One region of the Solibacillus sp. FSL K6-4121 genome, then DNA from elsewhere that is predicted to be linked to it. Evidence: riboswitches for the same ligand, from Rfam matches in the RefSeq annotation. Region 1 holds a riboswitch; each other region holds the start of a gene.
What was found. Region 1 has a riboswitch for thiamine pyrophosphate ahead of tenA (thiaminase II). Riboswitches for the same ligand answer to the same signal wherever they lie in the genome.

Region 2: linked by a shared signal. The riboswitch ahead of thiT (energy-coupled thiamine transporter ThiT) and the one ahead of tenA (thiaminase II) in region 1 are both predicted to bind thiamine pyrophosphate.
Region 3: linked by a shared signal. The riboswitch ahead of thiM (hydroxyethylthiazole kinase) and the one ahead of tenA (thiaminase II) in region 1 are both predicted to bind thiamine pyrophosphate.

What each region holds. Positions count from the first base shown of each region.
Region 1 covers NZ_JBBOCS010000002.1:640,346-650,539, reverse strand. The annotation lists gene MHH95_RS12655 (ABC transporter substrate-binding protein) at 1-374, opposite strand, end outside; gene MHH95_RS12650 (MFS transporter) at 499-1,686, shown strand; gene MHH95_RS12645 (cold-shock protein) at 1,771-1,971, opposite strand; gene MHH95_RS12640 (histidine--tRNA ligase) at 2,313-3,587, opposite strand; gene MHH95_RS12635 (ThiF family adenylyltransferase) at 4,326-5,363, opposite strand; gene MHH95_RS12630 (thiazole synthase) at 5,360-6,127, opposite strand; gene thiS (sulfur carrier protein ThiS) at 6,131-6,328, opposite strand; gene thiO (glycine oxidase ThiO) at 6,336-7,442, opposite strand; gene MHH95_RS12615 (thiamine phosphate synthase) at 7,426-8,025, opposite strand; gene tenA (thiaminase II) at 8,047-8,739, opposite strand; TPP riboswitch at 8,812-8,910, opposite strand; TPP riboswitch at 8,964-9,062, opposite strand; gene MHH95_RS12605 (M14 family zinc carboxypeptidase) at 9,130-10,194, opposite strand, start outside.
Region 2 covers NZ_JBBOCS010000001.1:317,629-327,822, reverse strand. The annotation lists gene MHH95_RS01790 (ABC transporter ATP-binding protein) at 1-830, shown strand, start outside; gene MHH95_RS01785 (ABC transporter ATP-binding protein) at 802-1,815, shown strand; gene MHH95_RS01780 (exonuclease SbcCD subunit D) at 1,917-3,080, shown strand; gene MHH95_RS01775 (SMC family ATPase) at 3,083-6,136, shown strand; gene MHH95_RS01770 (hypothetical protein) at 6,196-6,330, opposite strand; gene MHH95_RS01765 (DUF4870 domain-containing protein) at 6,400-6,726, opposite strand; TPP riboswitch at 6,845-6,953, shown strand; gene thiT (energy-coupled thiamine transporter ThiT) at 7,065-7,625, shown strand; gene map (type I methionyl aminopeptidase) at 7,842-8,594, shown strand; gene MHH95_RS01750 (polyphosphate kinase 2 family protein) at 8,767-9,603, shown strand; gene MHH95_RS01745 (GNAT family N-acetyltransferase) at 9,674-10,194, shown strand, end outside.
Region 3 covers NZ_JBBOCS010000001.1:371,537-381,730, reverse strand. The annotation lists gene MHH95_RS02040 (GerAB/ArcD/ProY family transporter) at 1-28, opposite strand, end outside; gene MHH95_RS02035 (spore germination protein) at 28-1,536, opposite strand; TPP riboswitch at 1,719-1,818, shown strand; gene thiM (hydroxyethylthiazole kinase) at 1,962-2,804, shown strand; gene MHH95_RS02025 (MTH1187 family thiamine-binding protein) at 2,801-3,100, shown strand; gene MHH95_RS02020 (thiamine phosphate synthase) at 3,102-3,809, shown strand; gene MHH95_RS02015 (VanW family protein) at 4,028-4,837, shown strand; gene MHH95_RS02010 (DUF6944 family repetitive protein) at 5,070-5,717, shown strand; gene MHH95_RS02005 (DegV family protein) at 5,874-6,725, shown strand; gene MHH95_RS02000 (YqcI/YcgG family protein) at 6,807-7,559, opposite strand; gene MHH95_RS01995 (dimethylarginine dimethylaminohydrolase family protein) at 7,739-8,593, shown strand; gene MHH95_RS01990 (AAA family ATPase) at 8,755-9,339, shown strand; gene splB (spore photoproduct lyase) at 9,383-10,194, opposite strand, start outside.

The DNA of each region.
Region 1 (10,194 bases):
AAAGGATCTAGAAAAAGTTCAACTTCATACATTTGCTGAACAAATATATGCTCATCTTCAATAGACTGCAGACCTAATTTTGAATTTAACCACGCTTGAATATTTGAATTTTGGGTCATATCATAGCGTTTTATAATTTCCAATGCGACTTCATAATTCCCGATTTCCCAAAGCTCAGATATCCATTCTAGTAAAATAGTATCTGAATTTCTCAGCATCGTAATAAACGGCTTCTTCCCCCGACCACGCGCAGTCTCCCATCGGATTTTCTGGTTTTCCTCAAGTTGATGTACTATCGTTTTCGCGTAGCGTGTAGAACAATTTAAAAGCTTGGCTATTTCCGCAATAGACGTTTCCGTACGTTGATCTTTCATAAAAAATTTGCTTAACGTAAACTCGTATTCCATATTTCCTCCTTAAAAGGTGAACAAGTCTATTTTTCCAATCACTTTTTGTTCCTGTTATTTTATTCTAAACTTCTTTAAGTGGAGGTGCTATATGAACTTACTTAAAAACTCAAATTTTCAGAAGCTGTATGTAATTTCATTATTAGTGAATATTTCAATGACGACGTTTTCCTTTATATTACCGCTTATCTTGTATGAATATACAAAATCAGCCATTGCTATGAGTACAATGCGCTTAATGGATTTCCTACCCAATGTGCTATTAGGAATGTTTATTGGTGTACTCGTAGACCGAATGAATCGTCGCCTAACAATGCTTTGGGGAAATGTCATCCGTACGCTATTTGCATTCACTTTAACTGTAGTGCTAACGACAACCGAGTTTTCACTTTGGTCTGTGTATGTACTCGGTTTCGTTATTTCATCGCTCGGCTATATGATCGGCAGCGCAACAAATGCGATTATGCCGCAGCTGTTTGAGCGTTCGCAAATGACAGAAATTCAAACAAGATTGTCGTTACAAAATACCTTAATTTCAATTATCGGACCTGGACTATTAGGTATGCTTCTGCTTTGGAGTTCGAATGCTGTATTTTTATGGCTATTTGTAGGTTGTAATCTGCTCATTGTTTTCGTAACAGCACTATTACAGAAGGTGCCGAATCCAGAGCGGTCTTCTCAATCACTTTGGCAGGATTTAAAAGAGGGTTATGATGAGCTGATCAGAAATAAGTCACTGTTTATACAAACATGGACAATTTTCTTTTCAAATTTCGCCTCAAGCCTCATTATCGGTGTGCTGACGTTTTATGCGCTCGATACACTACAGTTTACTAAAGAGGAACTTGGCTTCATGCTAACACTATCAGCTTTTGGTGGCATATTGGGAGCAAAAATAATTAGACCGCTTCGTAATAAATATCGAAGAGGACAAATTTATACATATTCAATGGCAGTGGAAATTCTTATTTTAATTACTTTTATGTTTGCACAAACTTGGTGGCTATTAGGGATTTTATTATCCTTGCGTACAGCCATTTCAACGATGACAAATATTGTCTATCTTGCACTACGTCAAGAAACAACGCCCAATCATCTATTAGGTCGTGTTGCTGGTACAACCTCGATGATTATGAAACTCGCTCTACCTTTTGGTTTACTTGTTGGGGGGTATTGGGCAGATCACTTTGCCATTCCACCGATATTCCTTATAAGTGCTATCATTATTTCTATTAATGTTTTTATTTTATTTAAAACGAAATTTACTATGACGGTATAAGCAACGCTTTGGACCTATAAATGAACACAAAAAAGAGGCATCCTAATAAAAGGATACCTCTTTTGTATGGTTACATCATTAAAATTAAAGTTTTACGATGTTTGTAGCTTGTGGGCCACGTTGACCTTCTTCGATACCGAATTCAACTTTTTGACCTTCGTCTAAAGATTTGAATCCGTCGCCTTGGATTGCTGAGAAGTGAGCGAATACGTCGTTTCCGCCTTCAACTTCGATAAATCCAAAACCTTTTTCTGCGTTAAACCATTTTACTGTACCTTGTGTCATTTAAATGACCTCCATTATTCGTATTAATAAGATGACAATTTCCTTAAAAAGAAAAAAATTCACATATTACAAAAAGTACCAAACAAAATCCAAATACTTTTTGTAATAGGTGAATTTATTGTTGTCTTGTATAACTCTTATTAAACATAGTATATACCATAAAAATGAATTTGTCTAGTGCATAGCCTACTTCCCCTCTTTATTGCGCTATTTAATTAAACCTTCCCTATCCGGTCCATTTAGTAAGGAACGTATTACTCTGAATCATGCAGCAGAAAATACATCACCTTTTATTAAATACTAACTAATGATCGAAGGTGACGTATTATTCTACTTCTAATTTAGTACGTCCATGATTTTTCTTCAATATCCCCTGTCTTCATATCCCTCAATTCATACTTCCCTTTAGCTAGTTCATCTTCCCCCAGCACAATAACTTTCGCTACATTTTCACGATTGGCCTTTTCCATTGCCTTACGCACCTTTTTGCCACCAAGTTCCACTTCCACTCGATTACCTTCTTTGCGTAAGCTTGTTGCAAGTTGAAGTGCCTGTTTTTCTGTACCAATCGGAATAATATAAATATCGATCTCTTTAGGATTTTCTTCAATCTTACCAGCTAATTCAAACGTTGTATAAATAACATCAAGGCCGAATGAAATACCAACCGTTGCAAATTCCTCATCTGTGCCTATTAGTCCACCAATGGCATTATCATAGCGTCCACCACTACCAATACTTGATTTAATTACACCGTCTGCTAAGAAAATTTCATAAATAGTTCCTGTATAGATTTCCAGACCTCGTGCTAAAAACGGATTGAAAATACAAGTTTCGGTAATATTAAGCGCGTTTAAATAATCCATCAATTCACGTACTTCAGCTACACCTTGTTTTATGAAGTTATTTTCTTCTTGAAATGTTTCAAAATACGAAAGCGTTGGTGCTGCGTCTAAAAAAGCTTCTATATTTTTTAACGCCTTTTGACTTACTCCCAACTCCGATAATTCCTTCGCTAATGTTAAACGGTCGATTTTTTCCATCTTGTCTAAAACTAAAATAACCCGATTCATTTTTTGTTCTTCCACTTCAAGCACTTGCAGTAAACCGTACAAAAGCTTGCGGTTATTATATTGAATTAAGATGTTTACATCTAACTTTTCAAAAGCATCGACTGCCATCATCATTAGTTCAGCTTCTGCAGCTTGTGATTTTACACCAACGATATCAACATCACATTGCGTAAACTCACGGAATCGTCCAGCTTTAATCGGACCATCACGAAACACCTTCCCGATTTCATAACGTTTAAATGGCATCGCAAGCCCTGGATTCATCGCGACTACTTTTGCGAATGGAATGGTTAAATCATAACGAAGTGCCAAATCACGTTCGCCACGATCAGTTAAGGTGTACATTTCCTGCAAAATTTCTGCCCCACCCGCATATTTGGAAGCCATTAAATCGGTATAATTAATCATCGGTGTTTCTAATGGTTTACAGCCGTATAAAATAAATGTATCCTCCAACGTTCGGCGAATTTTACGTCGTACAACCTCTTGCTCCGGTAAAAAATCCTGTGTACCCCTTACATTTTGATAATCCATTTTCTTCATTGCTGTGTTCCCCCTTTATTTTTGGCAATAAAAAAAATCGTCTATATAAAGCTCCTATAACGGCTTTATGTATACGATTCCACGAAAAATAGTCTTCCTATTCGATATTAATAAATTAATAAAGATAGCAAGACTACTTTGTATGATGATGTGTTGTAGAAAATATGGATGCCTTTAATTTCAGCATAAACATTCCTCCTTAATAAGTTGCTCATTACTATACAGGAACAAATTTCAATTATCAACAACTAATATCTTTTATGGAAATATTACGGTTAATAACTATTAGTGTGGGAGAAGAAATTGAAAATAAGATTTTCTAATGAAGTCCGTTCTGCTGCGCTCCGGGAAAAGACGATGAAGCAAGTGTTATTGAGGTTCCCGTCCGTTGTAATCCGTTCCGAGGCAGGCTTTCCAGGCTTGCCTCCCAAGCTTTTTTAAATTGAATTGCGTAACGAGATAAATAGAGGAATGAATTTCCGTTATTTTTAAAATAACATGAAAAATAGTAAAAATAAGGGAACATATTGCCGTTATTGACCTAAAAAACAAGAAATTTAATGATTTTATTGAAAATAGCGGTAAAACGTTCCCTTATTTATCCTAAAATAACCGACATCATTCAAATAACGGTAAAATCTTCCTTTATTTTAGGAGGGCAATTAATCAGACCAAATAGGTTAAGGGTACGAATTTATGTTTCGTACTCTCTTGTTCACCACATTTCATTTGAAATATTTACACTTGCACTCTTTGATTGCTTCCGCCTATTTGTATAAATCGATTATAAACAACTCTTGCTAACATAGGGTCTGCTACACCATGGATAATGGCGCGACCATCCTCAAAGAAAACGATGCGGTATGTCTCAAACTGACACGATAGTAAATATGGATTTACTATTAGCTTTGTCACTTGCTTACTTATGTTTTCTGCAATTTGTTCTAGCGAATACTTATACGATTGGCCAGGTCTTAGCTGAACCGCATCCCGCCCGCAAAGCACCCCTACCTTCATTTGTTGCTCTAATTGGAGAAAAGGGTAAATTGGTTGTTCACCGCAAGTAAGGCAATGTGGATTTTTAAGCTTCGATACATGAATCTTTGCGTGCTCTTCCTTCCACAGGTCGACCGATTGAACAATTGGTTGCAATGGGATTCCTGAAAGCCATTTCATTACGGATGTCACTTGATACGCAGCCGTAACTAGAACAATTGGGCTAATGACACCCACTGTATCACAGGTCATCGTGTCCATCGGTAAATGCTGCAGTAAACAATGTAAGCATGGGGTTTCTCCTGGGACGATAGGCAATGTAAGACCATAGCTCCCGACACAGGCACCAAATATATACGGAATTCCTTGCTTATTTGCCGCATCATTAATGATTAAGCTTGTTTCAAAATTATCCGTTGCATCGACAACAATCATATACCCTTGCATTAATGTTTCTATATTTAGTCCGTGCACATCCTCCACAATACCTTCAATAATAATTTCACTGTTTATTTGCTCCAGTCTTTGTTTAGCTACGATAGCCTTTGGTAATTTGCGATGGACATCTGTCTCGACGTAGAGCTGCTGGCGCTGTAAATTGCTCCATTCAACATAGTCTCTATCAACAATCGTCAAATGCCCAATTCCTGCTCTCGCCAGCATTTCAGAACTCGCTGAGCCAAGTGCACCTGCCCCAATAATTAAGACTTTTGCTTGCTGGATACGTTGTTGCGTATTTTCTCCTAAAAATAAGGATTGTCTTGCATAACGATTGTTCAAGGCGTCACCATTCCTGCTGTCGGGCTGCTCGGAGTTGCATACTCTTTTTCTTCTATTCTGCCTGCCTCAAAGCCTAATCTGCCAGCATCTATCGCGAGCTTCATTGCCTCAGCCATTTTTACAGGATCCTTTGCGCCAGCTACAGCTGTATTCAGTAATACCGCATCTGCTCCCAACTCCATCGCATAGGCAGCATCTTTAGGCGAGCCAATCCCTGCATCTGCAATAACCGGAATCGTTGACTGATCTATAATAAACTTTAAATTCATTGGATTAATAATCCCTTTGCCTGAGCCGATTGGTGAAGCACCTGGCATAATCGCATGAACACCCAAACTTTCAAGGCGTTTAGCTAGAACGACGTCATCCGATGTATACGGTAAAACGATAAATCCTTCTTCTAACAGCATTTCTGACGCCTTTAAGGTTTCAAGGGGATCCGGTAGCAATGTATGCCAGTCTCCAATGACCTCGACTTTAATCATGTCACACAATCCCGATGCCCTAGCAAGTTTTGCTATACGCACCGCTTCCTCTGCCGTTTTGGCTCCTGCTGTATTAGGCAATAGCGTATATTTCGTCAAATCAAGCTGTTCCAAAAAGTTAGGCTGCTCTTCTGAAAAAATATTCATTCTTCTTACGGCAAACGTTAAAATTTCTGCCTGTGAGACTTCTACTGCCTTTTTCTGCAACTCAAATGACGGATATTTCCCTGTCCCTAACAGCAGTCTAGACTGAAATGTGCGATCTGCGATTTTTAACATACTTCATCCTCCTCCAACAAAATGAACAATCTCTACAACATCACCTTGTGATAAGCGCGTCGTTTCATAGCTTTCTTTCATAACAATTTCCTGATTCACTTCTACGACAACAATGCGATTTTCTAAGCCATAATGTTTCAGTAATTGCTGAACATTTTCAAAAAGCTCGAGTTGCTTTCTCCCATTCACTGTAATAGACATCGCTTACTCATCTCCTGTTCGGTCGATTGATCTGAAAAGCCTCGACCCATTCTTTTTTTACAGTCCTATTTAATATAAAGCTCGTAATCATCTCTCCTGTTGCTGGTGCTAATAAAATCCCGTTTCTATAATGTCCTGTCGCAAATAATATCGATTCATCATGTGGATGAAAGCCTATAAATGGTTTTTGATCGAATGTTTGTGGACGCAATCCTGACCAAGCAGCATTCATCTTCATCTGACCAATTCCAGGAAAGAGTTCCTTCGCTTTTTGAATTAATGTTTCCATGCCATCTAGACTTACGTGTTCTGACCAATCATTTTCCTCCATAGTAGCTCCAATAACTAGCTCCCCATTATTTCTAGGAACGATATAGTATTTATCATGAAAAATAGTGTGTTTTAAAAAAGTGCTTCTTCCTTCCACAGCAATACATTCCCCTTTGACCGGTGTTATTTGCTGCTCTACTCCTAGCTGCTGAAAAAAAGGATTACTCCAAACACCCGCAGCAATAACAACCCGTTTTGCTTTGATCATCCCTAGTGTTGTATCTATTTGAAAAGAATCCAACTGCTTTTGAATCTTTAACACCTTTGTATGTTCAAAAATGGATGCACCGTAAACTTGTGCCCCTTTAAAAAAGGCCTGACATACACGATACGGCAATACACTAACATCCTCTTCAATATAGGCAGCTCCTATTATATGCGGGGAAACATCGGGTTCTAGATTTCTTACTTCATTTGCCTCAAGCCATTTCACAGTAGGCAGTGTGAGTATTGCTCCTAATTCTTTCTTGTCACGTTCAGAAAAGGCCAGCTTTAAAATCCCTCCCTTTTTGCAGCCAATATCAATGCCACTTAGCCCGTATAGTTCATCCTTTAACTTCGTATAAAGCGCCTGACTGTATCTCGCAAAAGTGAAGAACTCCTTTCCATCGCCTTCATATTCCGAATGTGCTCCAAGCATACCCGCCGCTGCACTTGTCGCTTTTAGTCCAATTCGACTTTCCTCAAGCACGGCCACCTCAACTTGATTCTTTGCTAAATAAAAAGCAATTGCACTTCCAATAATCCCTCCGCCAATTACGACTACGTCATAGCTTGCTTGCATCTTTAATGGCCTCCCTGTATTGGTTCGCTGCTGCACACGGATGCGTTTCCGAAAAAATACCCGACATAACTACAATCCCATCTGCATTTACATCATGGAGTGCCTGGACTCGATCTACATGAATTCCTCCAATCGCGAAGACGGGAATTTTTAAGTTCTTTTTCATTTCATTAATAGGAGAAAGACCGTTTGGAACCTTTCCCTTTTTGCTGTTTGTTTCAAAGCAATGTCCATAAAGAACATAATCAGCCCCTTGCCGCTCTGCCTCCATTGCGCCTGTATAATCATGAACCGATTTCCCTATATTGAGATGCGGAAATTTCTCTTTCACCTGTTGTACAGAAAACCCTATTTCGGGTAAATGTACTGTGGGAATATCGCTATACAAGGCGATATCCACAAGACTATTTATGATTATTTTCTCTTTTGGAACCTCTCCTGCATCCAAATATTCAAGTAGAGTTATCACTTCTTTTATTGTTTTTGTCTTTTCACGTATTTGTATATAATCCACACTTTGCTGTATCTGAATAATTTTTTGCGCTAATGCTAAAATCGGCTGACAATCATCTGTTACTGCCATTAACTTCATACACCTATGCCCTTATAAAATCGTAGCATGCTCATTCATATACACTTCCTGTTGCCAATCCTGACAAGTCCAGGACATTTCCCAAAACTGCCATTCATAATAGCAACTGCGCTTGAAATGGGCTGTCAATTCACGTTCATCATTTCCTGGCATCTGTGCAAATCGATTCATCATTTCCTTTTGTTTTTCAATTGTTTCCTCCATCTCAGCAGAGGCATATAAATCAATCCACTGCTGATACAACTTAACACCCGGTGTTGCTTTTCGTAATGCGACCCCGATTTCCTGATATAACCACGGACAAGGTAGTATCGCAGCGTATGCGTCGGCAATCGCCCCTGTATAAAATGCTTGATACATATGACTAACATAATTGTACGCTGCAGGTGCTGTTTGGAAATTTCTGATTTCTTCAGGTGTAACGTGCAATTCTTTAAAAGTCGTACGGTGTAGCTCTAACTCTGCTTCCCGTATAAAGTTCGCGGTTTCCAGGAAATAAGCTACATCCTCATCCTCATTAGCTTTTGCTGCCAGCATCGCTAGTAGTTTCATATAATGCTTTAAATAATAGGCGTCCTGCAGCATATAAAATTTAAACTTTTCCAGCTCCAATGTTCCATCAGCAATACCTTGTACAAATGGATGCTTCAAACTGGCCTCCCAATAATATTCCGTTTGCTTTCTTACTTCTTTACAAAAATCCATCCTATTTCCTCCTTGGAGGCGTAAGCAAAAAAGGCACCTCTACAAAAAGTAGAGATGCCTAAAAAAGTGCATATGTACGCACTTATTGCTCCCTACGCCAGTATTAACTGTCAGGTTCTAAGGGTCAGGTTTTAACCTTCTCAACACAAATGTGTCCCCCCGCAATTAAAAAATTTGCAAAAGAAAAGCTCTCCAAAAAGATGGAGAGCGCCACGTACGATTATTAGCTTGTACATTTTGCTCCCTACGCCCGTGTTAACGGAACAGGTTCTAAGGGTCAGGTTTTACCTTCTCAACACTTACGTGTCCCCCTGCAAATTCATTTAATTACTACTAGTCTACTGATAATTCTGAATAAATGCAACGGTAATTTAAATTTTTTCCTACTGCCTACCATTTTCTCGCTTCATTCGCTACGTAAAGTCCGACAGTTTTATTTTGCTTCCAAACATTGTTCCAGCGTTTTAGTGGCACCGAGGCTTCACCGGCATATGGTGCAATTTCAACCGTCATCGCAGGTCGGTCTTTAACTTTTGTGAAGTAGTCCTCAGAAGCTGCGATTGGTTCGTTTTTTGTTGTTACGGGCATCATTTTATAGCCTGTAATTGAGGAAACTCCCTTTACTAGCTTTTTAGTACGAGCAAATTCGGTCTTCGCTCGACTCCAATATATAATTTGACCGGAAGAATGATAGGATACATAGGCTAAATGATTGCCGCGATCAATCAGTCTTTTCATTGCAAGTGCTTCAGGCTCTGTATTCGGCGCCTTACCTTTATATTCTTTAAACGAAGGCTTTGTCATTTTTATTAATTGCCAGTTCACATTGAATTGACGATTTAAATCGACACCATTTATATTTGCTTTCCAACGATTAAAATTGGAGCTCCCATTCATCGCTCTTAACTTGGCCATAGGTGTTTTCACTTTTCCACCTTGTGAAAGTGTTACACCATCTGGGTTAACCATTGGTACAAACACAATACTTACCTCACTTAATATCGTTTTTACATCATATTTTTCTATCTTCGTACCATTCAAGTAAGCCTTTAAATATGTATCAATCATTTCCATCAGCACATTGGTCGTCATATGTTCCCGACCATGGAAAGCTGCATCGAATAAAACTTCCTTTTTACCAGTTCCGAGCTTTATGGAATAGAGAGAACGCCCTTCAACTGATTGTCCGATTTCCTGTAAATTCGTAATTGAAGGATACATTTGTGATATTAGCTTTAACTTTGAGGCTACCTCATCAAATGTTAAAACTTTCGAACCGTCGACTAATTGGTCATAGTGGACATCGGTTAAAGTAAGAAAAGTGGTTTTAGACGAATTTTTTACGATACCTTGCTTACCATGTATCCCGGTTAATAAAAGCTTCTCACCTTTTGCTACTTTTTTTATAACAGCCCCATTTTTATCTTTCAATTCTATATTCTTTTTTGCAATCAC
Region 2 (10,194 bases), on a different contig from region 1:
GTGAAGTACTTTTCAAAGGTAAAGACTTACTGAAACTGTCGGAAAAAGAAATGCGTGAAATTCGAGGAAATCAGATTTCGATGATTTTCCAAGAGCCTATGACATCGTTAAATCCAGTTTATACAGTGGGACAACAAATTAGTGAAACAATCAAAATCCATAAAAAGCTAGGTAATAAAGAAGCGATGGCCCAGTCGGTGGAAATGTTGAAACTGGTTGGTATACCATCACCTGAAAAGCGTGTAAAGCAATATCCACACGAACTATCAGGCGGGATGCGTCAGCGTGTAATGATTGCGATGGCATTAGCATGCGATCCGGAAATTTTAATTGCGGATGAGCCAACAACAGCGCTCGATGTAACAATTCAAGCGCAAATTTTAGAGCTAATTAAAGATTTACAAAATCGCTTAGGAATGTCTGTAATTATGATTACCCATGATTTAGGGGTAGTGGCCGAGACATGTGATTATGTTGCGGTAATGTACGCTGGGCAAGTAGTGGAATATTCAGATGTTCGCACACTATTTAAAAATCCTAAGCATCCATATACATTAGGTTTACTAAATTCATTACCACGTCATGATGTGGACCAGGAAAAACTAATTCCGATAAAAGGAATGGTACCGAGCCCACATGAAATGCCGGTCGGTTGTCGTTTTGCTCCTCGTTGTCCAGCGGCGACAGAGCTTTGCCATAAAAAACAGCCGGAGTTGTTGAACACCGGGGCAGACAATTCGGAGCAAATCCGTTGCTGGATATACTCAGAAGAGTGGGATGGAGAATCGGAGGTGACGCTATATGGCGAAAAAAGAACTGTTAAAGGTTGAGGGATTAAAGCAATATTTCCCAATTAAAGGTGGTTTTTTAGGCCGTACCGTCAACCACGTAAAGGCAGTAGATGATATTTCATTTACGATTTATGAAGGGGAAACTGTAAGTATCGTAGGGGAATCTGGTTGCGGTAAATCTACAACAGGTAGAGCAATTTTACGTTTGGAAGAGCCGACAGATGGGTCTGTTGTATTCCAAGGGACAGATATAACAAAAATCCCTAAAGGTGAAATGCGTAAATTCCGTAAGGATTTACAAATCATTTTCCAAGATCCATACGCTTCAATTAATCCACGTCAAACGGTTGCAAGCGTCTTAAATGAAGCGATGCATATTCAGAATGTATTACCGCCGGACCAGCGCCGTGCACGGATTGAACAACTTCTTGAAACGGTTGGATTACGTCCATATCAAGCAGACCGATATCCCCACGAATTCTCTGGGGGGCAACGTCAGCGTATCGGTATTGCCCGTGCATTATCAGTTGACCCAAAGCTTATTATTTGTGATGAAGCGGTATCTGCACTTGACGTTTCAATTCAAGCACAAGTATTGAACTTATTAGAGGAATTACAGGATGAATATGGATTAACATACTTATTCATCTCTCATGACTTAGGGGTAGTACGTCATATTTCTGACCGTATTATCGTAATGTACTTAGGGAAAATTGTTGAGATTGCAGATAAAAACAGTTTGTTTGAAAATCCTCAACATCCATATACGAAAGCGCTTTTATCGGCAATTCCTGTACCAGATCCGGATGCAGTGAAAAGTCGAATCGTATTGAAAGGTGATGTACCGTCACCAATTGATCCGCCACAAGGTTGCCGCTTCCATACACGCTGTCCATTTGCGACAGATAAATGCCGTACGGAAGAGCCAGTTTTACGTACATCTGCCATTATGAAAGATACACATGAAGCTGCGTGTCACTATATGGAAGAAATTTCAGCTGGAAAAATGACAGCAAATTATTAATAATAAGTATAACCACACTGTACGAATATTCGTTCGTATAGTGTGGTTTTTTTAATTTTAGTCATGTACACTTATAGTAAATAAAATAGGAGGCGTTATTCATGAAGATATTTCATACAGCAGATTGGCATTTAGGAAAGCTCGTACAAGGTGTATCAATGACGGAAGATCAGCAATATGTAATCGAACAGTTCATCGAGGAAATAAGAACAGAAAAGCCAGACGTAGTCATTATAGCGGGAGATTTATATGACCGATCAGTACCACCTACTGATGCAATTCAGCTTTTAAATAAAACTTTTAAACAAATATTAATCGATGAAAAAACACCGATTGTCGCAATTGCTGGAAATCATGATAGCGCTACACGTTTAAACTTTGGTAGTGATTTAATGAAGGCAAGTGGATTGCATATTGTCGGTCATCTTGAAAATTACTTTGAACCGGTTATTATGCATGATGAGTATGGGGAAGTGCATTTTTATTTAGTTCCCTTTGCAGAGCCTTCAATTGTACGAAATATTTTTGGTGATGAATCGATTACGACCCATGAAGGGGCAATGGCACGGATTATTGAAGAAATTAAGTTAACAGTTGATCCGGAAAAACGCAATATTATTGTTGGACATGCCTTTGTTACAAAAGATGGGATGCCCGAACAAAATACAAGCGATTCAGAACGTAAATTGACGATAGGTGGTACAGAGTGCATTGACTCAGCATTGTTTGAACCATTTTGCTATACAGCGCTGGGACATTTACATCAGGCGCATTTTGTGGCAAATGAAAAAATACAGTATGCAGGATCACCACTAAAATACTCCGAATCTGAAGTAACACATAAAAAAGGTTTTTTAATAGTTGACCTGAAAGAAGATGGCTCCGTAGCTGTGGAAAAAAAGTTGCTGACGCCGATTCGGGATATGCGCATTGTTTCAGGACTACTTGATGATATTTTACAACATGATAAAAATGATGATTACGTTTTCGTAAAGTTGCAGGATGAAAGTTTTGTTAAAGGGGCCGCTGAACTTGTTCGTACTGTTTATCCGAATGCTTTGCATATTGAAAGAACGGTCGTTTATGAAAAGCTTGAGCAGCAGGCGGATACTTTAAACCGTGTACAAATGAATGATTCGGAATTGTTTGAGCTGTTTTACACAGAAATGACTGGTAAGCATCTAAGTGAGGAAACTAAAGCAATTTATACAGACATTCTTCAGCAACTGATCGATAATGAACGAGAATTACAGGAGGTGCTGTAACGATGAAGCCTATTAAATTATCGATGACAGCATTTGGACCATATCAAACAAAGGAAGTTATCGACTTTACGAAACTTCATGAGCATGGAATATTTGTCGTTTCAGGGGCTACTGGTGCGGGAAAAACGACTATTTTTGATGCGATAACATTTGCCCTTTATGATTCAGGCAGTGGGGAAGACCGTGAAAAGTCTCTTTTTTTACGTAGTGATTTTGCCGATGAGACGATTGATACTGAAGTTGAGCTTGAATTTGAAGTGCGCGGACGTTTATATCGGATTTGGCGAAAATTTGGTCATAATGGGACGAGTGCGAAACGGGAGTTTTTTGAAATTACGGGTGGCGTAGAAGTTCCGGCTGTAGAAAAGTTTCAAGTAAAGCTAATTCAAGCGAAAATAGAAGAGCTGATTGGCTTAACCCAATCTCAATTCAATCAGATTGTGATGCTCCCACAAGGAGAATTTCAGAAACTATTGACATCCGAATCGAAACATAAAGAAGAAATCTTCCGTAAAATATTCAAAACAGAACGATTTACAAAAATGGTCGAGCTTTTGCGTGAGAAAAAAAAGTCTGCCGAAAAGCTATATGATCAATCAATTATGCAGCAAGACAATACCATTCATGAAATTCTATCGCGCCTACCTAATAGAGAATCAGAGCTATTTTCAGCGGTAAATCAAGATGTGATAAATCTATATCAAGTAAAGCAAGCCTTATTATTGGAACAGCAATATTATGAAGAACATTGCAGAACATTAAAAACGGAATATGAGAAATCCAAATTACAATTACAGCAATTAAATGAAACGTATAGTGAACAAAAGCTATTAAATGAGCGTATTGAAAAATACTTATTAAGAAAAACAAAACTTGCAGAGCTCCTGCAGCAGGAACAAACTATGGAAAACGAGAAACAACGTCTTGAGCTTGCAAAAAAAGCAACACATATCGAACCTATAGAGCGTGAACATGAGAAAGTAAAGCTTCAGCTTGAAAAAGCAGAAGTAGCATTACAACGTGCAAAAAAGGATTTTGAACAGGTAAAGTTGCAGCTTCAAAATGCATTGAAATATTATGAAGAACAAAAGCAACATGAACCTTTATTGGATGAGTATTCAAAAACTATTTCACAGTTAGAACAGCTATTACCGATTTATCAATCGATAGATGACCAGCGGAAATCCGTTTTAAAAATAGAGGAAAATCAAAATAACGCAAAACAATTATTTGAAAAGCTTCTAAAAGAAGATATTGCATTAAAAGAACAGCATCAGGAGCAGCGTACAATTATAAATGACCTGGAACAAAAAGTGGCTTCGTACCAGGAAACGTTTGAAGCACATGCAATGATGACTAAGAAAATTGAGCTTGCGAAAGAAACTTTAAAGCTCCAATCTAACGTAGCGGCATTAACGAAAACACTGGCTGAAAAACAACAAATTGCAAATCATTCCCAGGATAAATTAAAGAAGCTGGAACAACAGATACGCAGTAATCATGCTGCATTTCTCGCTACATCTCTTCAACATGGGGAAGCGTGTCCTGTATGCGGAAGCACAGAGCATCCAGCGATCCATAGCAGTGAAGCAATGGATGTCGACGATAATGAATTGACCGTATTACGCCGTGAAAGTGACAATGCACTGCAGAACTTTTATCAAATAAGTTCGAAATTGGAGGTAGAACAAGCGGCATTAAATGAAAAACAGTTGATACTTCAACAGCTGGAAATTGACCCTTCATCTCTTGACGAATACGAGCAGCAACTATCTATATTGACGAATCAATTATCGATGCAAAAACAGCAACAAGCGCAATTAGTAATAGAAAAGAAAAAGTTGGAACAGCTATTGGAAAACAAAGAAGTGCTTCAAGGTCGGATTGAAAAAGGGCAGCAATATGTATCGGAAATTGATCAACAATATGCACAAGAGAAGGGAAAGCTTGAGCAAAGTGAAAAGTCTTTACTGCCGCAATTTTCTACGGTTCAACAAGTTACAGAAGCATTGACAAGCCTCCAGCAAAAGTATCATCATTTGAAAAATACAATACAAAAAGCGTTGGAAGCATTGCAAAATATCCAATTAGAAGAAAAGTCTTGTGAAGTTAATTATCAACATGCAATGAATAATTTAACTGACAAACAACAGGAAAATAAAATAACGCAAGCTTCATTTGAGTCTGTACTCATACAAGAAGGCTTCCATTTAGAAGCATATAAGCAAGCACTGCTTCCATTGCATGTTCAACAGCAAATTCAGGAAACTTTAGATAACTATAAGCAAAGTTTTCATACTTTAACAGTGCAAATTGCAGAAGAACATCAAATGCTAGAAGGAAAAGAATTGGTGGACTTAAAAGCTTTTGAGCAACAAATTACGCTTCTTACAGAGCAAGTAGAAGCACAATATTCAGAAATGAAGTTAGTTCATTCTTACACATTGCAGTGTGGGAAAACTTTAGAAAAGCTTGAAAAGTCAGCTCGACAAATAGAAGATTATAAAGAAAAATTAATGCAAGTTGAACATGTTTATGATTTAATTCGTGGACAGAATGAAGCGAAAATTTCTTTTGAGCGATTCGCGCAAATAGGTTATTTAGAAAAAGTAACACATGCTGCAAACGAGAGACTTCGAGTTTTATCAAATGGTCAATACTTTTTAAAGTCAACGGGTCGCAAGGAAGGAAATGCTCAAAGCGGGTTAAGTATTGATGTATATGATAGTAATACAGGGCAAACACGCGATGTAAAAACATTGTCCGGCGGTGAGAAGTTCAATGCATCACTTTCATTAGCTTTAGGAATGGCGGATGTTATCCAAAGTGTTCAAGGTAGTGTGCATATCGATACAATGTTCATCGATGAAGGCTTTGGTACATTGGATGAAGAGGCATTGCGCCGCGCTATCGATATTTTAATCGACCTACAGCAGACAGGACGCTTAATCGGTGTCATTTCACATGTCGCCGAACTTAAAGCAGCTATGCCGGTCATTTTACAAGTACAAAAGTTAAAAGAAGGCTATAGTAAAACGGAAATTATTATTAAATAAAAGTTTTCAAAAAAAAAAGACATTTCACTCGAATGATAGGGTGAAATATCTTTTTTACGTTAGCGTTTTGTAGCTCGGCGTGTAGCAGTTGCGGGTTGTGGAGTAGAAGATTTTTTATCCATCATTTTCTTTATGATTGGATAAAGTATTGGACCATACTTAATTGCTGTTTTAACAAGTTTGTTAATTTTCATAAGTGTTCACTCCTTAACGAATATCATTTCGTATAAGAAATATACCCAATTATGAAGCTTTCATAAACATTAACGTAGAACTTTAATAGCTTTCACTAAATTCCAAATCCCTACTATTGAAACCATAATAACTAAAACTACAATGGCAATAAAATGTGAACTGACAAAGAAATCTTGCATAGTCAACGTTTCATGCGTTAAAAAAAGTGAAACGAAAAAGTAAATAATATACAAAATACCAAAAGCAATCGGGATAAACTGTGTAATAAAAGCCTTTTTGGAGTGCGCCCTTACAAAATCATCTTTTGAAACTATATATATAATAAACGGCAAGATAGACGGTGCAAAATAAAAGCTTAAATAGCTTAAAGCACTCAAACCTTTTGATTGATTCATTTCATTCACTCCTTTGCTTGTATACGCATCTGTCTGGAATTTAGTTTCAAAAAAATCGGCTGTTGAAAGTTGGAAAATTATTCGATACAATAAGTTTGTTCAAACAATAATTATTTAGATGTACCACAAGGGGAGCCGAGTAAGTCGGCTGAGATTGTGCACGTAACTGCACTGACTCTTTGAACCTGTAAGTTAGCACTTGCGTAGGGATGTGGATAGAAACCGACTGTTCAAACGATAGTCAGGCTTTTGTCCTGATTATCGTTTTTTATTTTTGCAGATGAATTTCTATTCCTTCTTCACTTCTGTTACATCGGAAAAAAGAAAGGAGCATTGTTATGGACAAAAAAAGATTACTTATGATGGTGGAAATAGCGATTTTCGCTGCCGTCGGACTGGTGTTGGATCAAATATCATTTAAAATGTGGGCACAAGGTGGATCGATCAGCTTTGTAATGGTTCCTATTATTTTAATGGCAATTCGTTGGGGGCTAACAGCAGGTCTTGCAACTGGCCTACTAATTGGAATAATGCAAATGATGTTTGGAGCGTATATCGTCCACTGGCTTCAGGCAATTCTGGATTATGGTCTTGCTTTTACTGTAGTAGGTTTAGCCGCAGTTATAAGAAAGCCTTTATTGCAAGCAACACAGTCACTCCATAAAACAAAGATGGCACTCTATATTATAATAGGTACGTTATTAGGTGGAGCTTTACGATTCGTTTGCCACTTACTTGCCGGAGTTGTCTTCTTTAAGGAATTTGCAGGCGACGATAATGTATGGACATATTCAATTCTCTACAACGGTTCCTACATGCTGCCAGCAACAATTATTACAGCTATTATTGCCGTTCTGTTATTCACTTCTGCACCACGTTTATTGCAAAAAGTACAATAAATTAAATTATTATAATAGAACTAGGTTTGCAGTGCGGATTTCCACACTTCAAATCTAGTTTGTTTTTTATTATAAATGTACATTAATCTATATATCATTTTTGCACATAATTCCTGTATTTAAACACATCATTTAAAAAAACAATGAACACTTACAACCGATTTTAAGTATGTTATAGTTAAGGGTAGACATTGTTTAAGAGGAAGGAAGTTACACATGATTGTTACAACTCAAGAAGAAATCCAAGCGTTTAAAAAAATAGGACGTATTTGTGCTGAAATTCGTGAAGCGATGAAAGCTGCGACAGTACCTGGCGTGACGACAAAAGAATTGGATGAAATTGCAGGACGTATGTTTGCTGATGCTGGCGCTATTTCAGGCCCAAAAGGTGAATATGACTTCCCAGGCTATACTTGCATTTCGGTGAATCATGAAGTGGCACATGGTATTCCAGGTAATAAAGTGATTCAAGAAGGAGATATCGTCAATATCGACGTATCAGGTTCTTTAAATGGATATTTTGCAGATACAGGAATTTCCTTTGTTGTTGGAAAAGGCTATGAAGATAAGGAAAAACTTTGTGCTGTAGCAAAATCTGCATTTGAACGTGCAATGACAAAAGTTAAAGCAGGTTCAAAATTAAATCAAATTGGTAAGGCAGTTGAGCGTGAAGCGCGTGATCACGGCCTAACGGTAATTATGAACTTAACAGGTCATGGTTTAGGTAAATCATTGCATGAAGAGCCTAACCACGTATTAAACTATTATGATGCTTGGGATACAACAATTATGAAAGAAGGGATGGTTTTAGCAGTAGAGCCGTTCATTTCTGCAAAGGCAGAGCATATTGTTGAATCCGGAGATGGTTGGACATTTATTACTCCGGATAAATCATTAGTTGCACAAATAGAACATTCGATTATTGTAACGAAAGATAAACCAATTATTTTAACAACATTAGAAGACTAATTAAAAAACGTGGAAGCATATAATGCGGCCACGTTTTTTACTTTTGTTCTATAGGGAGATTAGATTAACATAAAATAATCAAACGATTCAAATAAATTACAGCAACAATTACCATTTCTAAACACTTTCAAGTAAAATATATATAATGATTCGCAATAGAGGGGGCCGTTGAATGCAAAACCTAAACGATCTGGATCTGACATTAAAATTGGATAAGAAGCTCTACAAAAAGCAATTGAAAGAGTTGCAGTATGAAATGCTTAATATACAGCAATTTTTATACAACAATAAAATCGGTCTCATCTTCGTATTTGAAGGCATGGATGCAGCAGGCAAAGGGGGCGCAATAAAGCGATTAACAGAACACATTGATCCACGTGGTTTAATCGTTTCACCAATTTCCGCGCCACAGCCACACGAAAAGCGTTATCACTATATGCACCGTTTTTGGCGGAAGCTGCCTCAGCATGGCCAGATTGCCATCTTTGACCGTTCTTGGTATGGTCGTGTATTAGTGGAACGCATTGAAGGCTTTGCAAAAGAACATGAATGGAAGCGTGCTTATAACGAAATAAATGACTTTGAAAAGCAATTAACGGATGAAGATTATATTATAGTTAAGTTCTGGGTTCATATTGATGCGGATGAGCAATTGAAGCGCTTTATGGAAAGAGCGGCAGACCCATATAAATCATGGAAACTCACAGATGAAGATTGGCGAAATCGTGAAAAGTTCCATTTATATATGGAAGCGGCAGATGAAATGTTTGCTAAAACAAATACAGAAAATGCCCCTTGGTGTTTAATCCCTGGCAACGATAAATTTTATGCTCGAGTACAAGTGCTAAAAGAAGCGGTTGCTCAAATCGAAACACAAATTACTAAACGAGGTCTTCAGCTTACCAATGTTTTTGAAAAACATAAGGTACTTGCGGCAGATAGTGAAAAACCTGAATTTATAGAAATACAGCCAAAGCCAAAAAAGAAAAAATCAAAAACAGATAAGTAAGTTTGGCTGTGAAATGTAGGTGAGTTAAATGAAAAGCTTAATCAAGCTATTTCGAAAGAAGGAGGGTCCAATGGTTCAACTTATTGGGCAACAATGTTCATTGCGTACATTTACACTGTCTGATGCAAGAGCATTGACTAAGCTATTAGTGGATAATAAATTTTATTGGTCAACATACGAGCCGTTACATCGGGATGAATTTTATACAGAAGAGACACAGTACAAGAAAATAATGGAAAGCATGCATCTTTTGCAAACAAATAGAGAGTTTTCGTTTGGGATCTTCCATAATGAAACAGGTAGACTGATTGGTCATATTTCGCTCTATTCAATAAAACGATTGCCATACTCCAGCGGTTTTATCGGATATTCTATGGATGAAAAATTTATAGGAAGAGGCATTGTAACCGAAGCGGTACGTTTAGTAATGGAGTTCGCATTTTCAACTTTAAATATTCATCGTATTGAAGCATATGTCGCTCCTCAAAATGTGGGATCTATACGCGTTTTAGAGAAGTCAGGATTTACGAGAGAGGGTTTACTCCGAGAATTATTATTTATTAATGGTAAATGGGTTGACCATTATATGTA
Region 3 (10,194 bases), on a different contig from region 1:
TCGATTCATTGTTTTTATAAAGTTTCATTACTTCACTGATCCTCCGTCTTTCTTTTTCCTATTCGATTTCAGGAATGGCTGAAATGAGCGTTTTGACAATACTGTAATCGGAGCCCTTACGACAATATTTTCAAGGGTCCATAAGTTGCCTGGAGAAAATGATTGTGTATATGGAATACCAATACTTTTTAAGTTGGCAAGATGAACATAAATCATAATAAACACTAAAATAATTCCGTATAGTCCTAAAATTGCGGCAGCAAATATAGTAGCGAGACGAACTATTCGCAAGCCAATCGCAAAGCTGTAATTGGGTATTGTGAATGCACAAATGGCTGTTAGAGAAATAACTATAACCATGATGGGAGTTACAATCCCCGCCATAACGGCAAGTTGACCAATAACTATACCGCCTACAATCCCAATTGTCTGACTGATTTTATAGGGGAGTCTTGTTCCAGCCTCCTGCAATACTTCATAAAAAAAGACGAGGATTAAAGCTTCAATTAAGGACGGAAATGGAATCCCTTCCCTAGCGGCAGTTATCGTAAATAATAGCTGAGCCGGAATTAATTCTGGATGGTATGAAATTAATGCAACATATAGGGCTGGTAAAAATATAGTCATGTAGAAAGAGAATAAGCGCAATAATCGTAGTAATGAACTTATTAACCAACGTTGGTTATAGTCTTCTATTGACTTTAATGAATCCCCGAAAGTGATAGGCATTAAGAGAGCAAAGGGTGACCCTTCAACAATAATGGCTATTTTACCTCTCAATATATTGAAAGCCACCCTATCCGGTCTTTCTGTATCTAAAATTTGTGGAAAGGGTGACAGAAGATTATCTTCAATCCACTGTTCAATAAATCCAGAATCCGGTGCGAAATCAATATCAATTGTTTTAACGCGACGCAAAACTTCCTGTAAAAGGTCTTCTCTTACAATCCCATCAATATAACAAATGGCAATTTTCTGGTTGGAATGTGTGCCAACTTCCATCATATCGACTCGAAGATTGGGGTCTTTGATTTCCTGGCGAATGAGCGAGAGGTTAATTTTAAAATTCTCTATAAACCCTACTCTGGACCCTCGAATAACGGATTCAGATTGCGGCTCCTCAAGGGCACGATATTCCATTCCGCTCGTTCCGATAAGTGCGGCTTCACTTACACCTTCCAGTAAGAAAACTGTATCGCCGGCTAAAAGCGTTTTAATTACCTGCTTCATTTCCTTTGATCTGTTGATCTCAGCAATGGCAATTATTTCTTCATAGACATGATCAAACAAATTCGAGTGAATATGTTTTCTGTTTAATTCAAGAATTTTTAATATATTTTTATTTAATAAATCCTCGTTTATAAGCCCTTTTATATAAATTAAAGCAAAAGGATGGTTCAACCGGCCAATTCTGCTTTTTCGGATAATAAGATCTGCAGAATTTCCAAGTATTTTTTTTATTACTGCAATATTTTCATCTAATTGGCCATCGAGATATTGGCGACTATTGTTTTTTTCATTTGAAGATTGGACCATTTTCTTAACTCCTGTTCAAATGATGTAATAAGTTTATTGTTTTATTTTTTCCAAATAATATGCAATTCATACTTTAATTCGATGTATTATTGAACCTTTATAACGTTGGTATAGAGGCACGTAAATGTATGAATTTGACATTCGACATACCTGTTGATAGTATGGAGGAACAAACAAAATAGCATATATTGCGGGGGGACTCTTTTGAGTTGAGAAGGTTAAAACCTGACTCTTTGAACCTGTCAGTTAAAACTGGCGTAGGGAAGCGATTCATTATATTTATAAGCAATAATTTGAATTGTGCTTTCCCATTTATTTAGGGAGAGCACTTTTTTGTTTTTTATGCTAAGTGAATTTCTACCTGTAAGACCCGTCTTGTGAATCTATTCGTTCATATGAAGAATGATTATAGAAAGGTGATGGAAATGGCTACTAAGCAGGAGATACAAAATGAAATTATCCAGGCTGTAGAAACAGTAAAAAAGGCGAATCCGATGGCAGGTTCCATTACAAACACTGTCACGATTAATTTCGTTGCAAATGCACAGCTTGCTGTTGGAGGTTCTGCCGCTATGGTGTATTTACCGGATGAAGCAGAATTTATGGCTAAAGCGGGGGGAGCAACCTATATAAATGTGGGTACGCTATTACCTATTTATCAAGAGACATTACCTCATGTAGCAAAGGTATTGCATGAAACAGGAAAACCATGGGTGTTGGACCCTGTCGCTGTAGGCATTGGTTCACTAAGGACAGAGCTACTACAGGAATTTAAGGCATTTAAACCGACCATTATTAGAGGAAATGCATCAGAAATTATAGCATTGGCAGGTTTATGGGCATTAGATGGAGGAGCAGAGGAATCAAGGGTACGAGGTGTGGATGCTACAGATTCTGTACACGAGGCTAAAAGAGCAGCGATTGCTCTTGCAAAGTGGACGGGTGGTGCGGTTGCTGTATCAGGAGAAACGGATTTAATAACAGACGGCTCTATTATAGCTATCTCTTATGGGGGCTCTCATTTTATGGAGAGAATTACGGGGGCAGGCTGCTCGTTAGGTGGAGTTGCCGCTGTGTATGCAACAGCAACTACTCCGTTTATTGCAGCCATTACTGCTAGTGCAGTATACAATGTAGCTGGAAAACGCGCTGAGTTAAAAGTAGATGGTCCAGGAAGTTTCCAAGCGCAGTTTTTGGATGAATTATATAAAGCAACAGCAGAAGAAATTGCAAACAACTCATTTGATTTGGAGGAGATTAATTTATGAATACATTAGTAGCAGTAGCAATTGCGCCTTTTGGTGTAGGGGATGAATTGGGACAGGAAATCGCCGAGGTTGTGAAAGTCATTCGAGATTCGGGGTTACCGAGTCGAACTACATCAATGTTTACAGAAATTGAGGGAGAATGGGATGAAGTGATGAAAGTAGTAAAAGAAGCGACTTTTATACTTGCAGAAAAAGGAATTCGAACAGAAGTGGTGTTAAAAGCTGATATCCGTCCGGGATATACGAATACGATCAATACAAAAATAGATAAAATAAATGATATTTTAGGAGGGTAATATGGGTAATATCAAAAAGCTTGATATTTCAGCCTATTTAGTTATAGGTCCTGAAAATACAAAAGGCCGTCCAGTCGCAACGATTATTAAAGAGGCAGTAAGTGCGGGCTTTACTTGCATCCAAATACGTTCCAAAGTTGCTTCTGCAAGAGAATTGATTCAATTAACACGTCAAGCAGCAGAGGTCATTGAAGAGGCTGGAAAATCCGATGAGGTTGCACTCCTAGTAAATGACCGTCTTGATGTTGTTTTAGCGGCTAGATCACAAGGGATTAAAGTAGATGGCATTCATGTAGGACAAACAGATATCCCAGTGAGCGTTTGTCGCGAATATTTAGGGGAAGACCTCATTATCGGTTTATCTGCTCGAGCTGATCAATTATTTGACTATATTAAAACAGAGGATGTCTCTCAACTTGATTATTTTGGCGTAGGACCGTTGCATGAGACCTCAACAAAACCTGATTGCGGAATTGGGGAAGACGGAAAAGTGATTACGAGAAGTATTGCTGATATTACGAAAGTTGCTGAGCTTAGTTCGATTCCCGTAGTCGTAGGCGGGGGTGTAAAACTCGCGGATATTCCTACCTTAGCAAAAACTGGTGTAGACGGTTTCTTTGTCGTTTCAGCTGTAACGGAGGCTGAAAATCCAAAGCAAGCAGCAACAAATTTAGTGAACGCCTGGAATAATTATAAGTCTGTTAATTAAAACTTTTAAATTGAAACCCCATTACCTCAAGAGTAGGTAATGGGGTTTTGCTCTTTTCCAGATATATCTTTCTGTTAGGGAGCAAGTTCTTTTTTAAAAGGAATAAAAACAGTTCTGTTGAATAATTACAAAGAGAAATAAAGCGCTTCGTGTAATGAGTAAGCGTTTTAACTACATAGAATTAATAAAAATTTCTAGTTTAAAGGAGGAATAAAATATTGAGATTATCCGAACTTAATCCAATCTTCTATTATTTACGAATTGAACAGAAAAGGCTTTTTCGGTCTATCGAAAATCTAATAGAAAGAAAGCGATTTGCAACGTATAAAGAGTTGATAACTACATTCCCTTTTACATGTAAAAAACACCAATCATTGCTAAGAAGGAAATTAGGAGACAGTGATCCTAACTTACAGGAGAATAAAATAATTAATTTGAAAATTGCTACGAGTGCAATCGATGGTGTAATTATTAAGCCTGGAGAAACCTTCTCGTTTTGGCATTTAGTAGGGAAAACGACAAAAGCAAAAGGCTACATTGAAGGAATGCAGCTCTCAATGGGAGAAGTGAAGACAGGTGTTGGAGGGGGGATTTGTCAGCTTGCTAATTTACTGTATTGGATGACGCTACATACACCTCTAATTATTAAAGAAAGGCATCATCATAGTTTCGACCCATTTCCTGATTCGGGAAGAACGCTTCCATTTGGGAGTGGTGCAAGTGTTTTTTACAATTATGTAGATTTACGCATTTATAATCCGACAACTAAACCTTTTCAAATAAAAGTTTGGGTAACAGATAAACTTTTAAAAGGAGCAATTTTTGCGAATGAAGAAATGCCTTACACTTACCATATTGAGGAAAGAAACCATCAATTTTTAAAAAAAGACGGGAAAAACTATCGTCAAAATGAGATTTGGCGAAAGACAATCGACAAAGTAACGGGACAATTGATTAAAACAGAATTGCTAATGAAAAATTATTCAGAGGTAAAGTATCCTATACCCACCGATCCTGAATTGCCGTGAAATGTAATTATTATAAATGACCTGAAAATCCGAGGATGATTTCTCGGATTTTTATAATATTAATCAACGAAATAATTGGTCAATCCAGGTCCAATTATTCTATTTAAAAATACATATACTGCAATATCTAGGTTTAGTCGGTAGGAATGTACAACCTCCATATCGGCATAAAAAGTTACTATCTCGTAATTTGTTATAGCTTACCTTACTAATGAACAGTAGGTGGATAAAAATGATAAACCATAGTAATTCTAACAACCAAAACAACGCTAAAAAACAAAAGATCTCTTTGGATAAATGGGATAAATTGATGTTCCGCAACAAAAGTAGGAAGCGGAATACTTCGAAGGGCATTAGATGGAATAACAACTCCAATGAATCAAATATTACTACTATTGCAGGGAACTGGATTGAAGCTGTTGGGACAATTGTATCTGCAATCGGGAGTACGCCCTCTACTTTTTTTACTCAGCAAACACTAAATGATTTTAATATAATTGGTAATATTCTAGAAGCTGGAGGAAGCGCAATTGTTGCAGAGGCTGAAAACACCTTACTGGATAGGGTAGGTGGTCAACTATCGTCAATAGGAAACTTAGCTGTTGTGGCAGGAATATTCTCTAAGAATGAACAGTCAGGTCAACTATTAGAACAGCAAGGTAACCTGCTCCAAGTGGTTGGAGTTGGAATTACAATTAATACTGAAGGGAAATTAACTCTTTTACAAACTATAGCGAATACAGGAAATATAATTCAGCTAATTGGAAATGTAATTGAAGTCTTTGCTGATAACGATACAAGTGAAGGAGAAGTAATGAATGCAGTTGGCGCTTGGATACAGGCGGTGGGAGCTGTCATTACAGCATTGGCATCCGATTAAGCATTTAAGCAAGTACTCTATCGAGAAGAAACCTTTGAATTAGTTACTTTAATTTTCAGAACATTCACTGGATAATTCATCCTCTTAGTGTATATTTAAGTTAAATAAAAAATAAATACACATCAAAATAGGTATGTAATTTGGAAGGGGTATACAATGAAAAGGATAATTTTATCGACTGAGAGTGGAGCGGATTTACCGAAAGATCTAGTTGAGAAACATCAAATTCAAGTAGTACCGATGCATGTCATTATGGAGGGGAAAGATTATTTAGATGGTCAGTTATCTGTAGAAGAAGTTTTTGATTTTCATAGTCGTACAAAAAAAATTCCTTCCACAGCAGCAACAAATATACATGAATATGAGGATTTGTTTACTAAAATTAGAACAGAATATCCTGACAGCATCATCATTCATATTGGTTATACGTCTAAAGCATCGGCATCATTTCAAAGTGCATTAATTGCAGCGGAGAATTTTGATAATCTTTTTTTAGTTGATACTTTAAATGTAACTGGTGGATTAGGTGCTATAGTTATGTATGCAGCTTCATTGCTCGAGGAGGAACCTTCCATTGACCATGTCCGTTTAATAGAGAAAATAGAATCCGTAGTTCCTAAGACAAGACTCGCTTTCCTGCCTGGAAGTTTGGATTTTCTAAAAGCGGGCGGTAGGGTAAGTAACCTAGCCTATATAGGAGGAGCTTTATTAAAAATTAAGCCATGCATCGAATTAAAGGAAGGGAAGCTTGTTTCAACAAGAAAATATCGAGGGAAAATGAATATCGTTGCCGAAAAGCTTTTACGAGACTATTTAAACGAATATGATATTGATAGAAAACAGCTATACTTGATTTATTCTATTGGGCTTGATGAAAGTATTAAAAAGCAGATGGAAGAACTCGCGAAGGAATTTGGTTTTGAACATGTAACATGGATGCAAGCTGGTGCAATGATCTCTACACATGCAGGGCCAGGAGGCTTTGGGATAGCAGGGATAGAAAAATAAAATTTAATCCGAATGGGAAAAGACATTAAAAGTTGTGCTAAAATTTTACTTTTAGCACAACTTTCTTTGTAACCGTTTTCTTTAATTGGGGCTTAGTTTTAAGGTTAGCGACTTATGTTGGAAAGGACATTTGCCTTGAATAGGTATAATATCATCACCAATAAATGATTGCTTCCACTCATTATGAGTTGGGTCACCGTAATGACCGATATCCGGATGTTTAGGTAGCTGATCCCAAACCTCTACACGTTTCCGAACCTTTTCACGAGACATGATTCCGCCTTTTTCAGTTCCTTCTAACCCTTCGAAAATTTTCCGAGGTTGAAATCCAAGAACCATTGCATTTCCTAAATGACGTGTTTTCCGCTTTTTATATGCAGGTGCATTTCCGAATACAAAAATTGGCTCTCCGGCAAAATGAAAATCCCACAAATAATGTTCAGGGTCACGAGGACTATCTACTGGCCATTCCACTTCATCTTCTTTATGCAAGTATTGTAGTATATCCCAAAATTGCTTTCGGTAATCTTCAAGAGAGCCCTCTTGCTCAAATGGTTCCACAAAGACAAACAGTCCGTGTCTTTTGTAGTTTGGTAGCTTAAATAAATCAAGGAAATGTCCGACTGCGGCAGGAAGATTGCTCCAGTCATCCTGATTAATATAGGCATAGCGAAGCTCACCTTTGAGCTCACCACTCATGCCGAAAAAACATGGAAACGTTTTATCTGTTACCGTGTTATGAAAGGTTTCGTATTCTTTATAAAGCCATTTTGGCAAGTCGGTTCTAGTTTGGAAATCTTCCTTTGTTAATAAAGTATGCCCTTTCGTAATCATACAAACCCCTCCGTTATCATTATCCAATTATTACTATATAGCCAATCATTACCCCATCCTAAAATTCTTGAAACAATGGCAACTAAATAGATTAAAAATTCAGAAATGTTTACCGAATGTAAATGAAGGAAATGAAAATAATAAGTGAGAGTTGAATCAAGAATCTGGAGGATGTCTTAATGGGTGATACAATTACAAAACGAGATCAAATAAATTGTAAAAATGAATACGGAACATTAAAAAAAGTAGTTTTATGTGAACCGCAATACATGGAGATTAGAGAAGTAATTAATAATGTCCAAAAACAATATAAACATGAGAATATTGACCAGGAACTAGCTATTGCACAACATCGTAATTTTGAACAAACTTTAAAAACTGCGGGTGTGGAAGTGATTAAACTAAAACCTAGTAAAGATCACCCTGAGCAAGTCTTTACACGAGATATTGGCTTTACATTAGGAAATCGTTTATTTATTTCCGAAATGGCGAATCCGATTCGTCAAGGTGAAGAGAAAGTATTAGCCCACTGGATGAACAAGCATAATATTGCATATAAAAAGCTCTCAACTGATTCGATAGAAGGCGGCGATGTCATTGTCGACGGCCAACACGTCTTCATTGGAATCAGTCACCGAACGTGTAAAAGTGCAATTCAATCTTTACAGAAAGAATTGCCTGAATTTAAAATACTGCCAATTCAATTCAACCCAAAATATTTACATTTAGATTGTGTATTCAATATTCTTTCCTCAGAAGAAGCATTAATTTATCCAGATGCGTTCGACCCGAAAACTGTAGAATTTTTAGCGAATATGTACAATTTAATTGAAGTAAGTGAAAGCGAGCAGTTTACAATGGGCACAAATGTATTATCTATTGGTCAGAAGCGGGTATTAAGTTTACCAATGAATCGAGACGTTAATTATCAGATGAGACAGCATGGTTATGATGTATTGGAAGTAGATTTTTCAGAAATCATCAAGTCAGGCGGCTCATTCCGATGTTGTTCAATGCCTATTGTCCGGCTTTAAGAGGCAAATTGGTACCTCGTTTCGTAATATATGTTATTTGATCATTACTCATTCTTTATACAAACGAATCCTTGTTAAAGGGTTCGTTTTTTTCTTTTTTGCAAATAATGGTAAATTATAGTATATAAATATTTATACGTATTTAAGGAAGAGGTTTTTTAATGATCATTTGGCTAAACGGTGCCTTTGGTGCTGGAAAAACACAAACCGCATATGAATTGAAACACAGAATTCCCAACTCCATTATTTATGATCCAGAGCAAATCGGCTTTTATATAAACAAAAACATGCCGAAACATCTGACGACAGGGGACTTTCAAGATCATGAAATTTGGAGAGAGTTTAATTTTAAAATGATAAAGTACATATCTAATCAATTTAATGGAACAATTATAATTCCAATGACAATCACTAATCCCCAATATTATGAAGAAATTATAGAGCGCTTAAAAATGGAAGGGGTTGAAGTGCATCATTTTGTATTATGTGCAACAAAGGAAACACTCAAGCAAAGGCTAAAGAGCCGATTTGAAAAGAAAAATTCTTGGCCAGAGCAGCAAATCGACCGCTGTATGGAAGGATTTAAACACCCAATTTTTGATGGACTAATTGATACAAATAGCCTTGCACTTGAACAAGTGGCAGAATTGATTGCAAAAAAGCTAAATATTCGTTTGCTTAATGAGAGACGGAGCAGTTTTAAAAAAAGGGTAGACCGCTTTGTAATGAGGATTATGAAGACATAATATAAAACAAAGGCAGCCGATTTTAAGACCGGCTGCTTTAGCGTTACGTGAAATACTCAAGTTTTGCATTCGGAAAGAACTTTTCCATATAACTGTATAACTGCTCTTTCATTTCATCTTCTTCGTCTTTTTGATAAATATATTTACCAATTCCATACTTACCCCATTTAACACGTCTTGTAGATTCATCCAGCTGTAATTTAGTTTTTGGATAATTTTTCTCAATAACATTTTTTGCTTTCTTAGTGAATCTGTGCTGAATAAATTCAAACGTTATATCATCACGAGCATCCTTCGGTAATTCTGCATCAAGACGCTCAAACATATGATAGTATCCTTCTTGCCATCCATCATGAAGGTAAATTGGTGCTACGATAAAACCAAGCGGATAACCAGCCCTTGCGACTTTACCGGCAGCTTCAATACGCTTTACTAGGGGAGAAGTACCAGGTTCAAAATTTTTAATGACATAGTCGGCATTTATGCTAAATCGGAATCTTGTATGCCCGTTATGTTTTGCATCAAGTAAATGATCAACATGATGAAATTTAGTCACAAACCGTAATCTGCCTAACTCTGTTTGCCCAAAATGTTCAATTGCTTTTTTTAAGGAGTGGGTTAAGTGGTCGATCCCTACAATATCAGAGGTACAAGCAGCTTCAAAACGCGTAATCTCAGGAGCGCGTTCTTCTATATAATGATCAGCGGCTTCAAATATTTCATCGACATTCACATATATTCGAATATACGGTTTACTCCCCATAGTCGTTTGCAAATAGCAGTAATGACAATGTCCCATACACCCTGTTGCAAGAGGGATGGCATATTCAGCCGATGGTTTAGACGTGTCAAACT